One region of the Rhizobium sp. USDA 3886 genome, then DNA from elsewhere that is predicted to be linked to it. Evidence: riboswitches for the same ligand, from Rfam matches in the RefSeq annotation. Region 1 holds a riboswitch; each other region holds the start of a gene.
What was found. A riboswitch is a leader RNA that binds a small molecule or an ion and turns the genes downstream of it on or off. The one in region 1 is predicted to bind cobalamin.
Positions count from the first base shown of each region.

Region 2: it holds a riboswitch for cobalamin, as region 1 does, so the genes downstream of both, bluB (5,6-dimethylbenzimidazole synthase) here and ACZ9BX_RS24625 (ABC transporter substrate-binding protein) in region 1, are expected to answer to the same signal.
Region 3: it holds a riboswitch for cobalamin, as region 1 does, so the genes downstream of both, cobU (bifunctional adenosylcobinamide kinase/adenosylcobinamide-phosphate guanylyltransferase) here and ACZ9BX_RS24625 (ABC transporter substrate-binding protein) in region 1, are expected to answer to the same signal.

Region 1 covers NZ_JBWCDC010000003.1:386,581-389,839, reverse strand. Annotated here, with positions in the region: gene ACZ9BX_RS24630 (hypothetical protein) at 37-1,254, shown strand; cobalamin riboswitch at 1,296-1,529, shown strand; gene ACZ9BX_RS24625 (ABC transporter substrate-binding protein) at 1,779-2,819, shown strand; gene ACZ9BX_RS24620 (FecCD family ABC transporter permease) at 2,831-3,259, shown strand, end outside.
Region 2 covers NZ_JBWCDC010000001.1:1,153,019-1,156,277, forward strand. Annotated here, with positions in the region: gene ACZ9BX_RS05945 (DUF2865 domain-containing protein) at 1-609, shown strand, start outside; gene bluB (5,6-dimethylbenzimidazole synthase) at 617-1,303, opposite strand; cobalamin riboswitch at 1,381-1,564, opposite strand; gene ACZ9BX_RS05955 (TolB family protein) at 1,583-2,413, opposite strand; gene ACZ9BX_RS05960 (NAD+ synthase) at 2,435-3,259, opposite strand, start outside.
Region 3 covers NZ_JBWCDC010000001.1:1,353,008-1,356,266, reverse strand. Annotated here, with positions in the region: gene ACZ9BX_RS07035 (chloride channel protein) at 1-941, opposite strand, end outside; cobalamin riboswitch at 1,105-1,494, shown strand; gene cobU (bifunctional adenosylcobinamide kinase/adenosylcobinamide-phosphate guanylyltransferase) at 1,807-2,331, shown strand; gene cobW (cobalamin biosynthesis protein CobW) at 2,336-3,259, shown strand, end outside.

The DNA.
Region 1 (3,259 bases):
GATTGTAATGTTATTACATATCAGCGGGGATTTTCCATGGTACACAGATTGACGATGGCCGGAGGGTTTGCAGTAGCAAGTATCCTGATGAACCCGGCTTTTGCTGAAGAGGAAAAGCAGACATGGCGCCTGTTCGTCGCCGATCATACGGCTCCCATAGCGCGGTCATTCGACCTCATGACAGGAGAGCAGATCGGCGAGTTTCGGTTGAGGGGCTATGCGGCACTTGCAGCCAGCAGTTCTGGCCAGACTATCTTCGCCATCCAGTCGGAGGCCGATACCGTCGAAATGATCAAATCCGGTGTGGTGCTTTCTGATCATGGCGAGCATCGCGATCTGGAAACGTCCGAAGCTGCGCTGCTGCCAACCGCACTCGACGGAAAACGGCCGGTTCACGCCGTCATGCATGGCGACGACGTGGTATTGTTCTACGACGGCGAAGGCAAAGCCAAGCTCGTTTCCGAAGAAGGCATCCTCGAAGGCAAGCCGTCCGAAAAGCTCATCGACGCGACGGCACCTCACCATGGTGTCGCCGTGCCCATGGGGCGGAATATGCTCGTCTCGGTTCCGGATACCACCCAGGAAACCAAAGCGGATGAACTGCCGCCACGGCTGGGATTGCGCGTTCTGGGTGAAAGCGGTGCACAGGTCGGCGACGTCGCACCCTGCACGGCGCTGCACGGAGAAGCCTTCTCCGCAAAGCTCGTTGCCTTCGGCTGCGAGGAAGGTGTCCTGATTGCACGTCCCGGCAAAGAGCAGACCGTGCAACTTAAGATGCTGGAATATGGCGACAAGCTGCCGAAGGGAAAAGTGACGACCTTGCTTGGCAGCAAGGCGATGCAATTCTTCCTGGGCAACTATGGCGAGGACAAGATTGTGCTGATCGATCCAGACAGCACCGCACCCTATCGCCTAGTAGACCTGCCGACCCGCCGCATCGATTTCGCGCTCGATCCTGCGCGTGTTAAGAACGCCTATGTGTTGACCGAAGACGGGCAACTGCATCTCGTCGACATCCTGAGCGGCGAAATCACGACATCGACAACCGTTACCGAGCCATACAGCAAGGATGGGCACTGGCGCGATCCGCGCCCCAGGCTTGCGGTAGCTGGCGATCAGATCGCTATCACTGATCCTCGCCATAGCCTCGTCCGGGTCATCGATATTGCGACCATGAAAAAGGTTCGAGCCATTCCGGTTGAGGGTCAGCCATTCAGCGTCGTCGCCGTCGGCGGGTCGGGCGCCATCCATTAATCGCTTTTGCCTTGGCGCAGCTTGACGCGGCGGTCGCGCTCGGCATAACTGAGCGGGACGGTTCCCCGAGGAAGACTCCAAGGGGATTAATAGGGAACACGGTGCGGACGACCCAGAAGGGACCAAGACCGTGGCTGCCCCCGCAACTGTAAGCGGATTGCCGATCATCCTCGTGGCGCCAAGCGCCATGCCACTGTGGGCTCGTTCCCACGGGAAGGCAGATGGTCCGGCGCATATCCGCGAGCCAGGAGACCTGCCGTCAAAGAGAGATCCAATTGAACGGGCGGGGTTGCCCGGAACAGGAGACCAGATGATTTCTTTTGACGCCGCCATCAGGCGCAGGCCCTTCCGCACAATACGGAACGGATCGCTCTTTTCAATACAACGCAATCGCTAAGACGGACGCCAGTCATTCCGGCGGCACGCCCGCCGACATGGCCGGTGAACACCTACGCGTTTCCCATCAGCATCGGAGCGATCGCGCCACCGCGCCGACGCCTCCCCAATTCTTCGTGAGCATTCCCATGCCAAACAATTTAGACTTTCGGCGATATCTACTGCACTTCGCTTTTGCGGCACTGGCGGTCTGCGGGATTTCTGCGTCCGCTTTCGCCGCGCCCACCGCCTACCCTTTGACGATTACAAATTGCGGACGATCCGTCACTTTTGAGAAAGCACCGGAGAGAGTGGTATCGGTCGGGCAAGCGATGACCGAAATCCTGTTATCGCTCGGCCTTGCGGATCGCATCACCGGCACCGCGGTCTGGTTCAGCCCCGTGCTGAAGCCGTTCGAAGCCGAAAACAACAAGATCAAGCGTCTTGCCGACAATGATCCGAGCTTTGAGTCGGTGGTCGAAACCGATCCTGAACTTGTGACTGCCGAGTTCGAGTGGCATGTCGGCCCGAACGGTTCCGTCGGAACCTACGACCAGTTCTCGAAGGTTGGAATCAACAGCTATGTCGCGCCGGCCGATTGCGCGGCCAAGGACAATGCCACCGGCGGCGATGGCGTCCGCAAGGAGATGCTGAAGACGGAGGTGATTTATCAGGAGATCGCCGAGCTGGCCGCGATCTTTAACGTTCAGGACCGCGGCGAGGCGCTGATCGCAAGGCTGAAGGAACGCGAGGCAAAAGCGATCGCCTCCGTTGCCCGTGTCAAGGTGAAGGACATTCCCGTCATCTTCTGGTTCTCCAGCAAAGAAATCAACGGCGAAGCCTTCATGGCCGGCCGCAACGGAGCGCCGGCCTATATTATGCAAGCCCTTGGGGCGAAGAATGTGATCACCACCAACGAGGAATGGCCGTTGGTCGGCTGGGAAACAGCCGCGGGCCTCGATCCTGCGATCATCGTCATCGCCGGCATGGATCGGCGCCGCTATGCCGCCGACGATCCGGCCGTCAAGCTGGAGTTTCTTAAAACCGATCCTGTCGCAAGCAAGATCGACGCCGTTGAAAGGAAGCACCTCGTCGTGATGGACTCGCAAGCAATGAGCCCGTCGATCCGCCTTGTCGACGGGATCGAGACGCTCGCGGAAGCCATTCGGCAGTTTGGACTGGTTCAGTGACCACCGGCGCCATGCAACGCAACGGGCGGGGCGGCTTTGCCGCCTTGTTCCTGCTATCGCTAGCTGCTCTGATGCTGGCGATAAGCCTCGCCGTGTCGATCGGCGAAATCGTCATTCCGTTGCAGACGATTGCGGAAGCGATTGCCAATCGCATCTTCGGTGCCTCCTTCGCGATCAAGCCGGTTCATGAAGGTGTCATCTGGGAATATCGCCTGAGCCGTGCCCTGGTCGCTGCAAGTTCCGGCGCGGCTCTTGCCGTAACGGGCGCCATCCTGCAGGCCCTGCTCCGCAATCCGCTTGCCGAACCTTATGTGCTTGGCATTTCGGCGGGTGCCTCGACCGGCGCGGTCGCCGTCATGATCCTCAATATCGGCTCAGGTGTACTGACACTTTCCGCCGGTGCCTTTCTCGGTGCAGTGGCAGCCTTCGGTCTCGTCTCC
Region 2 (3,259 bases), on a different contig from region 1:
CGCAGCGATACTTTCATCCCGCTTGGGGATGGCGAACAGGGCGGCATGCAATATGGCGTGCCGCGCGGCGAGCTCATGTCGCATGTCAGCACGATGTGCGTGCGTACCTGCGACGGCGGCTTTTTCCCGATCACCACGAATGCAACATCGATCGATTTCAACCGCGACGCAGCGACGTGTTCGAAGATGTGCCCCGGTATCGAGACAGAGCTCTTCTATCAAGACATCTCGAATACCGAAGCCGCAAACATGATCTCGGCTTCGACCGGCGCGCCCTACAGCGCCATGCCGAATGCCTTTGCCTACAAGAACCGCGCCCCCGGCGAAAAGTCCTCCTGCGCCTGCAATCTCTCGGCCTATTACGAGAACATGCGCAAGAACCAAGCAATCAGCGAACCGCCGCCGAAGGGCTCAATCACCGATATCAAGACGAAGCCGCCATCGAGCGCCACCTCCACGTCTGCCCCACAGCCGCAGGTGCCGGACCGCCCCTATGACCCGGCGAACAGCAAAGTCCGCCAGGTCGGTCCGCAGTTCCTCGCCGGCGATCAGGGCGCGATCGATCTCAAGAAACCCGCAACGCCCGGGCCGCAGCCGCAGCAGAACTGACGCGGCGTTACTGGCTTCCCCATCGGTCTGAGAAGACCAGTTCTTCGAGCGGCAAGCGCTGGCGCCAGCCTTTCACCGCCAGTTCCGGCGCGGTGTAGAGCTGGTCGACATAGCCGACACAAAGCCAGGCGACGATCTCGATCCGCTCCGGAATGCCAAGCAGATCGCGGATATCCGCATCATGGAAGATGCTGACCCAGCCGACGCCGATGCCTTCGGCGCGAGCGGCAAGCCACAGGTTCTGCACGGCGCAGACGGTCGAATAGACATCCGTACGCGGATTGTGGGTGCGGCCGATGACCACCGGCCCTGCCCTGTCCGGATCGCAGGTGACGCAGATGCTGAGCGGCGCCTTGCGGATGCCTTCGAGCTTCAGGCTGCGGTAGACATCCCGCCGCTCCTCTTCAAACATCTCGGCCGCCTCCTGATTGGCGCGCGAAAAAGCCTGCCACGCGGCCTGGCGTACCTCCGGATCGCGGATCACGACGAAATTCCAGGGCTGCATGAAACCGACCGACGGTGCGGCATGCGCCGCCCCCAGCAGCCGCGACACCAGATTGTCAGGCAGAGGATCGGGCAGGAACTGGTCGCGCACGTCACGGCGCGTTTCTATGGCTCTGTAGACTGCGGCCCGGTCGTGTTCGGAAAACTCGCCGGCCGGTACAAGGGCATGGGCGAAAGGATCAGGTTGCATCGTTAAATCCCCAACAATGCTTGAGCACCCGCGCCGCAGCGCAAGGAGCGTCAAAAACCTCGCCGCCGTCCGCGCGGTTCGGTCTATCTTGCCAGGCCGGTCTTCTGACTTGGCGTCACCCGCTTGCCACGGCCTTCCCGGCAAAAGCCAGTGGCCATTGTTGCGGCAAACGTCAGCCTCACAGCGTTGGGCACGTTCCGGTCTTTCACCGGATTCCCGATTCTCCTGCTTGATGCAGGCACCTGACGGCAATCTCTATGTCCTGAATTGCCGCTGCGTTCAAGCTGCCGGGAAATATCGCACATAGGCGAATTCGTCACCATCCGGTGACCAGCAAGGGACATTGATCGTGCCCTGCCCGCCGAAGAGCTCGAACAGCGTCGTCAGGTTGCCGCCGTCCATATCCATCAGCCGCAGCCGCACATCGAGATCGCGCGGATGATCGAAGACGTTCGGATCATAAGAAAGGAGCAGCACCTTGTCGTTCTTTGGCGAAGGATGCGCAAACCAGCTGCCGTAATTGTCATGCGTCACCTGCTCAAGACCCGTCCCATTCGGATGGATGCGCCAGATCTGCATGAGCCCGGTGCGGCTGGAGTTGAAGTAGATCCATTTCCCGTCAGCCGAATAGTCCGGCCCGTCGTTGCGCCCCTCGCCATGCGTCAGCCGCTTCTCGGGGCCGCCATCGACGGAGATTGTATAGATATCGAATTCATCGTTGCGGATGCCACAATAGGCTAGCTCCTTCCCGTCCGGCGACCAGCCGTGCCAATAGGAAGGCAAATTCTCGGTAATCAGCCGCAGCGCCCCGCCGGCCGCCGGCAGGATATAGATCGCCGACTTGCCGAATTCCGTCTTGTCGGAAATGACGATTTGCGCCCCGTCCGGCGAAATGCCGTGATCGTTGTTGCATGCGGTCGCAAAGTCCGTATCGACCTGCTCAAGCCCGCCGATCCCATCCGGCCGCAGCCGGTAAAGCAACCCGTCACCGTTCAACAGCAGATATCCGCCGTCCGGCGCGAAGTTCGGCGCCTCGATCAGTTTCTCCGTCTGAAAGACAATCCGGCTTTCGCCGGTACGGATATTGTAAGTCTCGACCGAACTGCGCATGCATCCTCCCGGATTCTCTCGTTACCGGTCGCGGAACCGGTTGGTAATCGGATAGCGGCGATCGCGCCCGAAGTTCTTCTTGGTGATCTTCACGCCCGGAGCCGATTGGCGGCGCTTGTATTCGGCGAGATAGAGCAGATGCTCGACGCGATGGACGGTCGCCACGTCATGCCCGCGCGCGACGATCTCCTCGACCGCCATCTCCTTCTCGACGAGGCATTCGAGGATGTCGTCCAGCACCGGATAAGGCGGCAATGAATCCTGGTCCGTCTGGTCCGGACGAAGCTCGGCCGACGGCGCCTTGTCGATGATGTTGTGCGGGATCACAATGCCGGATGGCCCCAGCGCATCCGGCGGCACATGGCTGTTGCGCCAGCGCGCCAGCGCATAGACCTGCATCTTGTAGAGGTCCTTGATTGGATTGAAGCCGCCGTTCATGTCGCCGTAGAGCGTCGCATAGCCGACCGACATTTCCGACTTATTGCCGGTCGTGACGACCATGGAGCCGAACTTGTTGGAAATCGCCATCAAGATCGTGCCGCGCGCCCGACTCTGCAGGTTCTCTTCGGTAATGCCGCTGTCGGTTCCTTCGAACAGCTGCGAAAGCGCCGAGGTGAAGCCTTTCACCGGCTCCTCGATCGGCACGATATCGTAGCGGCATCCGAGCGCCTTGGCGCATTCGGCCGCATCCTTCAGTGAATCGGAAGATGTATATCGGTACGGCAGCATTACGGTTCGCACGCGTTCCTCGCCGAGCGCATCGACGGCGATTGCCGCGCAGATCGCCGAGTCGATGCCACCGGAGAGACCGAGGACGACATTCTTGAAGCCGCTCTTGTTCACATA
Region 3 (3,259 bases), on a different contig from region 1:
AGATGCAGGGCGCCATGGCCCGCCGAAAGCACCTGAGGCGTAATCATCGCCAGAAGACCGACGACGATGCCGCCGAGTGCCGGACGAAGCGGCGTCGGAACGGAACTTTTACGCGCCAACTCCTCGATGAAGGCTACGCCTTGCATGATCAGGATACCGACGCCGGCGCAGAAGGCGCCAAGCAGCAGGGCAGGGATATAATCGGCCGGAACCACCGTGCCGAATTCACCGACGTCGATCATGAAGTCGCTTCCCGCCAGCAGGCGCGCGACGAGCGTCGAGACGAGCGCAGAAACGACGACCGGCGTCAGCGAAACGATCGTGTACGTTCCGATGATGAGTTCGAAAGCGTAGAAGGCGCCGGTCAGGGGCGCGTTGAAGGCCGCGGCGATCGCACCGGCTGCGCCGCAGCCGACAAGGACGCGCAGATCGGCGCGGCGAAGCTGCAGCTTCAGTCCGAGCTTGGAGGCGATGCCTGCCGCGAGCTGGACATAGCCGGCCTCAAGGCCGACAGAGGCGCCGAAGCCGTTCGAAACCAGATTCTGGACAGCGACAATGATGCTGTCCGTCAGCGACAGCCGGCCGCCATGCAAAGCATTTGCTTCGATCGGGTCGACCATGGGCTTCTTGCGGGTTCGCGCGAGAATAAAAAACAGAAGGCCGAGAAGAATCCCGCCGCAGACTGGCGCGATCAGAAGCAGGAATTTGTTGTCGATCTGCGACGCACTCAGCCTCTCGATCTCGCTGATGCCGAAGATCAGGCGGTGCAGCTCGCGCGAGAGCAGGCTCATGCCGGTGACCGCGAGCCCCGACGTCACGCCGACGGCGATCCCGGCAAAGACCATGCCCATTTCGCTGCGGCGGGCAAGCGCGCGAATCCGCCCTGCATCAAGCAGGCGATAGAGCTGGTGGAGGCGCGGGAAATTCAATTTCGTGAGCATATGCAAAGAACTAGGTAACGGCCAACACCGTCAAGGGCGATTAGGGCACCTGCTCCCGAAATATGGCGAAAGCCCGGCGCGAAGCGCACCGCGAACTTGAACCTGTTCTCCGCTGGTTCGGTTTGGCGTGCGCGATTGACTTCGACAGGCGGCTTGCCTAACGATGAACAATCTTACGGATGGTTCCGGAACGGCAGATGCCGTGCCGGATGAAAAGGGAATGTGAAGGGACGGACCCAAGCCGGGCGTCTTCATCACAGCCGACCCCGCGACTGTAGAGCGGTCAGGGTCTTCCATCCGGCGTTCAGGCCAATTCACGGCTGTTTCGCATGTCGCGGAGCGGGTGAAGCGGCAAGGCGCCGGAAAAGCCACTGGAAATGCATCGTGATCAGCCGGGGCAGGACGCCTCTATTTCTACGAATCGTCCGCCTTTTCACGAAGACGCAGCCGGGAAGGCGAGGAAGACCCGCTGGCACGACAGGGCGACCTCAATGGTCGCCCTGTCGTGCCAATACCCGCGAGCCAGGAGACCTGCCATGCGTGCCGGGCGAAGAGCCCATTCTGGGGTATTGTTCCCCGCTGCCAGCACGGAGGTTGTCATGGCTGAACGATGGAATTTCATGCCGTATTTTGCGGCTTCTTTGCGGGACGCCGCACTTTCGACTTCCCTCATTCCGGTCCTGGGACTTGTCCCGGGAACCAGCACAGGCATCCAGTGCGCCCAAGTCCTTGGGCGCAGAAGACTCCCCAAAACGAAAAAGGTCATTCAAGGCGAAGACGCGCCGTGGCTGGATTCCTGTGACAAGCACAGGAATGAGGGACGGAGAGGTTGTGTGGTGCTATCCCTTCCGGGGTCTGCATCCTGATGACCTCTTCTTCACTCGGCACTGCCTTCGTCCTCGGCGGCGCGCGTTCCGGCAAATCCCATTTCGCCGAGCGGCTGATCGCCGATAGCGACCTTGAGCGCCACTACGTCGCGACCGGCCGGGCGTGGGACGAAGAGATGCGTGCGCGCATCGAGCAGCATAAGTCCGATCGGGGTCCGCTCTGGACGACACACGAGGAGCCGCTGGATCTCCTCTCCCGTCTCTCCGCGATCGACCGCGAGGGTCGGGCGATCCTCGTCGATTGCCTGACGCTCTGGGTCACCAATCTGATGATGGAAGAGCGCGACATGGCGGCGGAATTCGCTGCCCTTGCGTCGTTTCTGCCAAAAGCCAAGGCGCGGCTCGTCATCGTTTCCAATGAAGTCGGCCTCGGCATCGTGCCGGAAAGCCGGATGGCGCGGGATTTCCGCGATCATGCCGGACGGCTGCACCAGATGATCGCGGCGGAAGCCGCGGACGTGTATTTCATCGCGGCCGGTCTGCCGCTGAAAATGAAGGGTTGAACCTATGAACCAGCAGAAGATCCCCGCAACGGTCATCACCGGCTTCCTTGGCGCCGGCAAGACGACGATGATCCGCAATCTGCTTTCCAATACCGGCGGCAAGAAGATCGCGCTGATCATCAACGAATTCGGCGATCTCGGCGTCGACGGCGACGTATTGAAGGGTTGCGGCGCGGAAAACTGCACAGAGGACGACATCATCGAGCTCACCAATGGCTGCATCTGCTGCACCGTTGCCGATGATTTTATCCCGACCATGACGAAGCTTTTGGAGCGCGCGCAGCGCCCGGACCACATCATCATCGAAACCTCCGGCCTTGCCCTGCCGCAGCCGCTCGTTGCCGCCTTCAACTGGCCGGAGATCCGCAGCGAGGTGACGGTCGATGGGGTCATCACCGTCGTCGACAGCGCGGCCGTCGCCGCCGGCCGTTTCGCCGATGACCACGATGCGGTGGATGCCCGCCGCGCCGACGACGCGTCCCTCGATCATGAAAGCCCGATAGAAGAACTCTTCGAGGATCAATTGACCTGCGCCGACCTCATCGTGCTCAACAAGACCGACCTCCTTGACGGCGAGGGGCTCGGCCGCGTGCGCCGCGAAGTAACCTCCCGCATTGCCCGCAAGCCGGCGATGATCGAGGCGAGAAACGGCGAGGTTCCCGCAAGCGTGCTGCTCGGCCTCGGCATCGGCACGGAAGGGGACATCGTCAACCGCAAATCCCATCATGAGCTGGAGCATGCAGACGGCACGCCGCACGACCATGACGAGTTCGACAGCTTCGTCGTCGAACTCGGTCCGATCACCGATCCGGCAGGCTTCGCCGAGAAGCTGAAAGGCGTGATTGCCGAGCACGACGTCCTGCGCCTGAAGGGCTTTGCCGATGTCGCGGGCAAGCCGATGCGTTTGCAGGTCCAGGCCGTCGGCAGC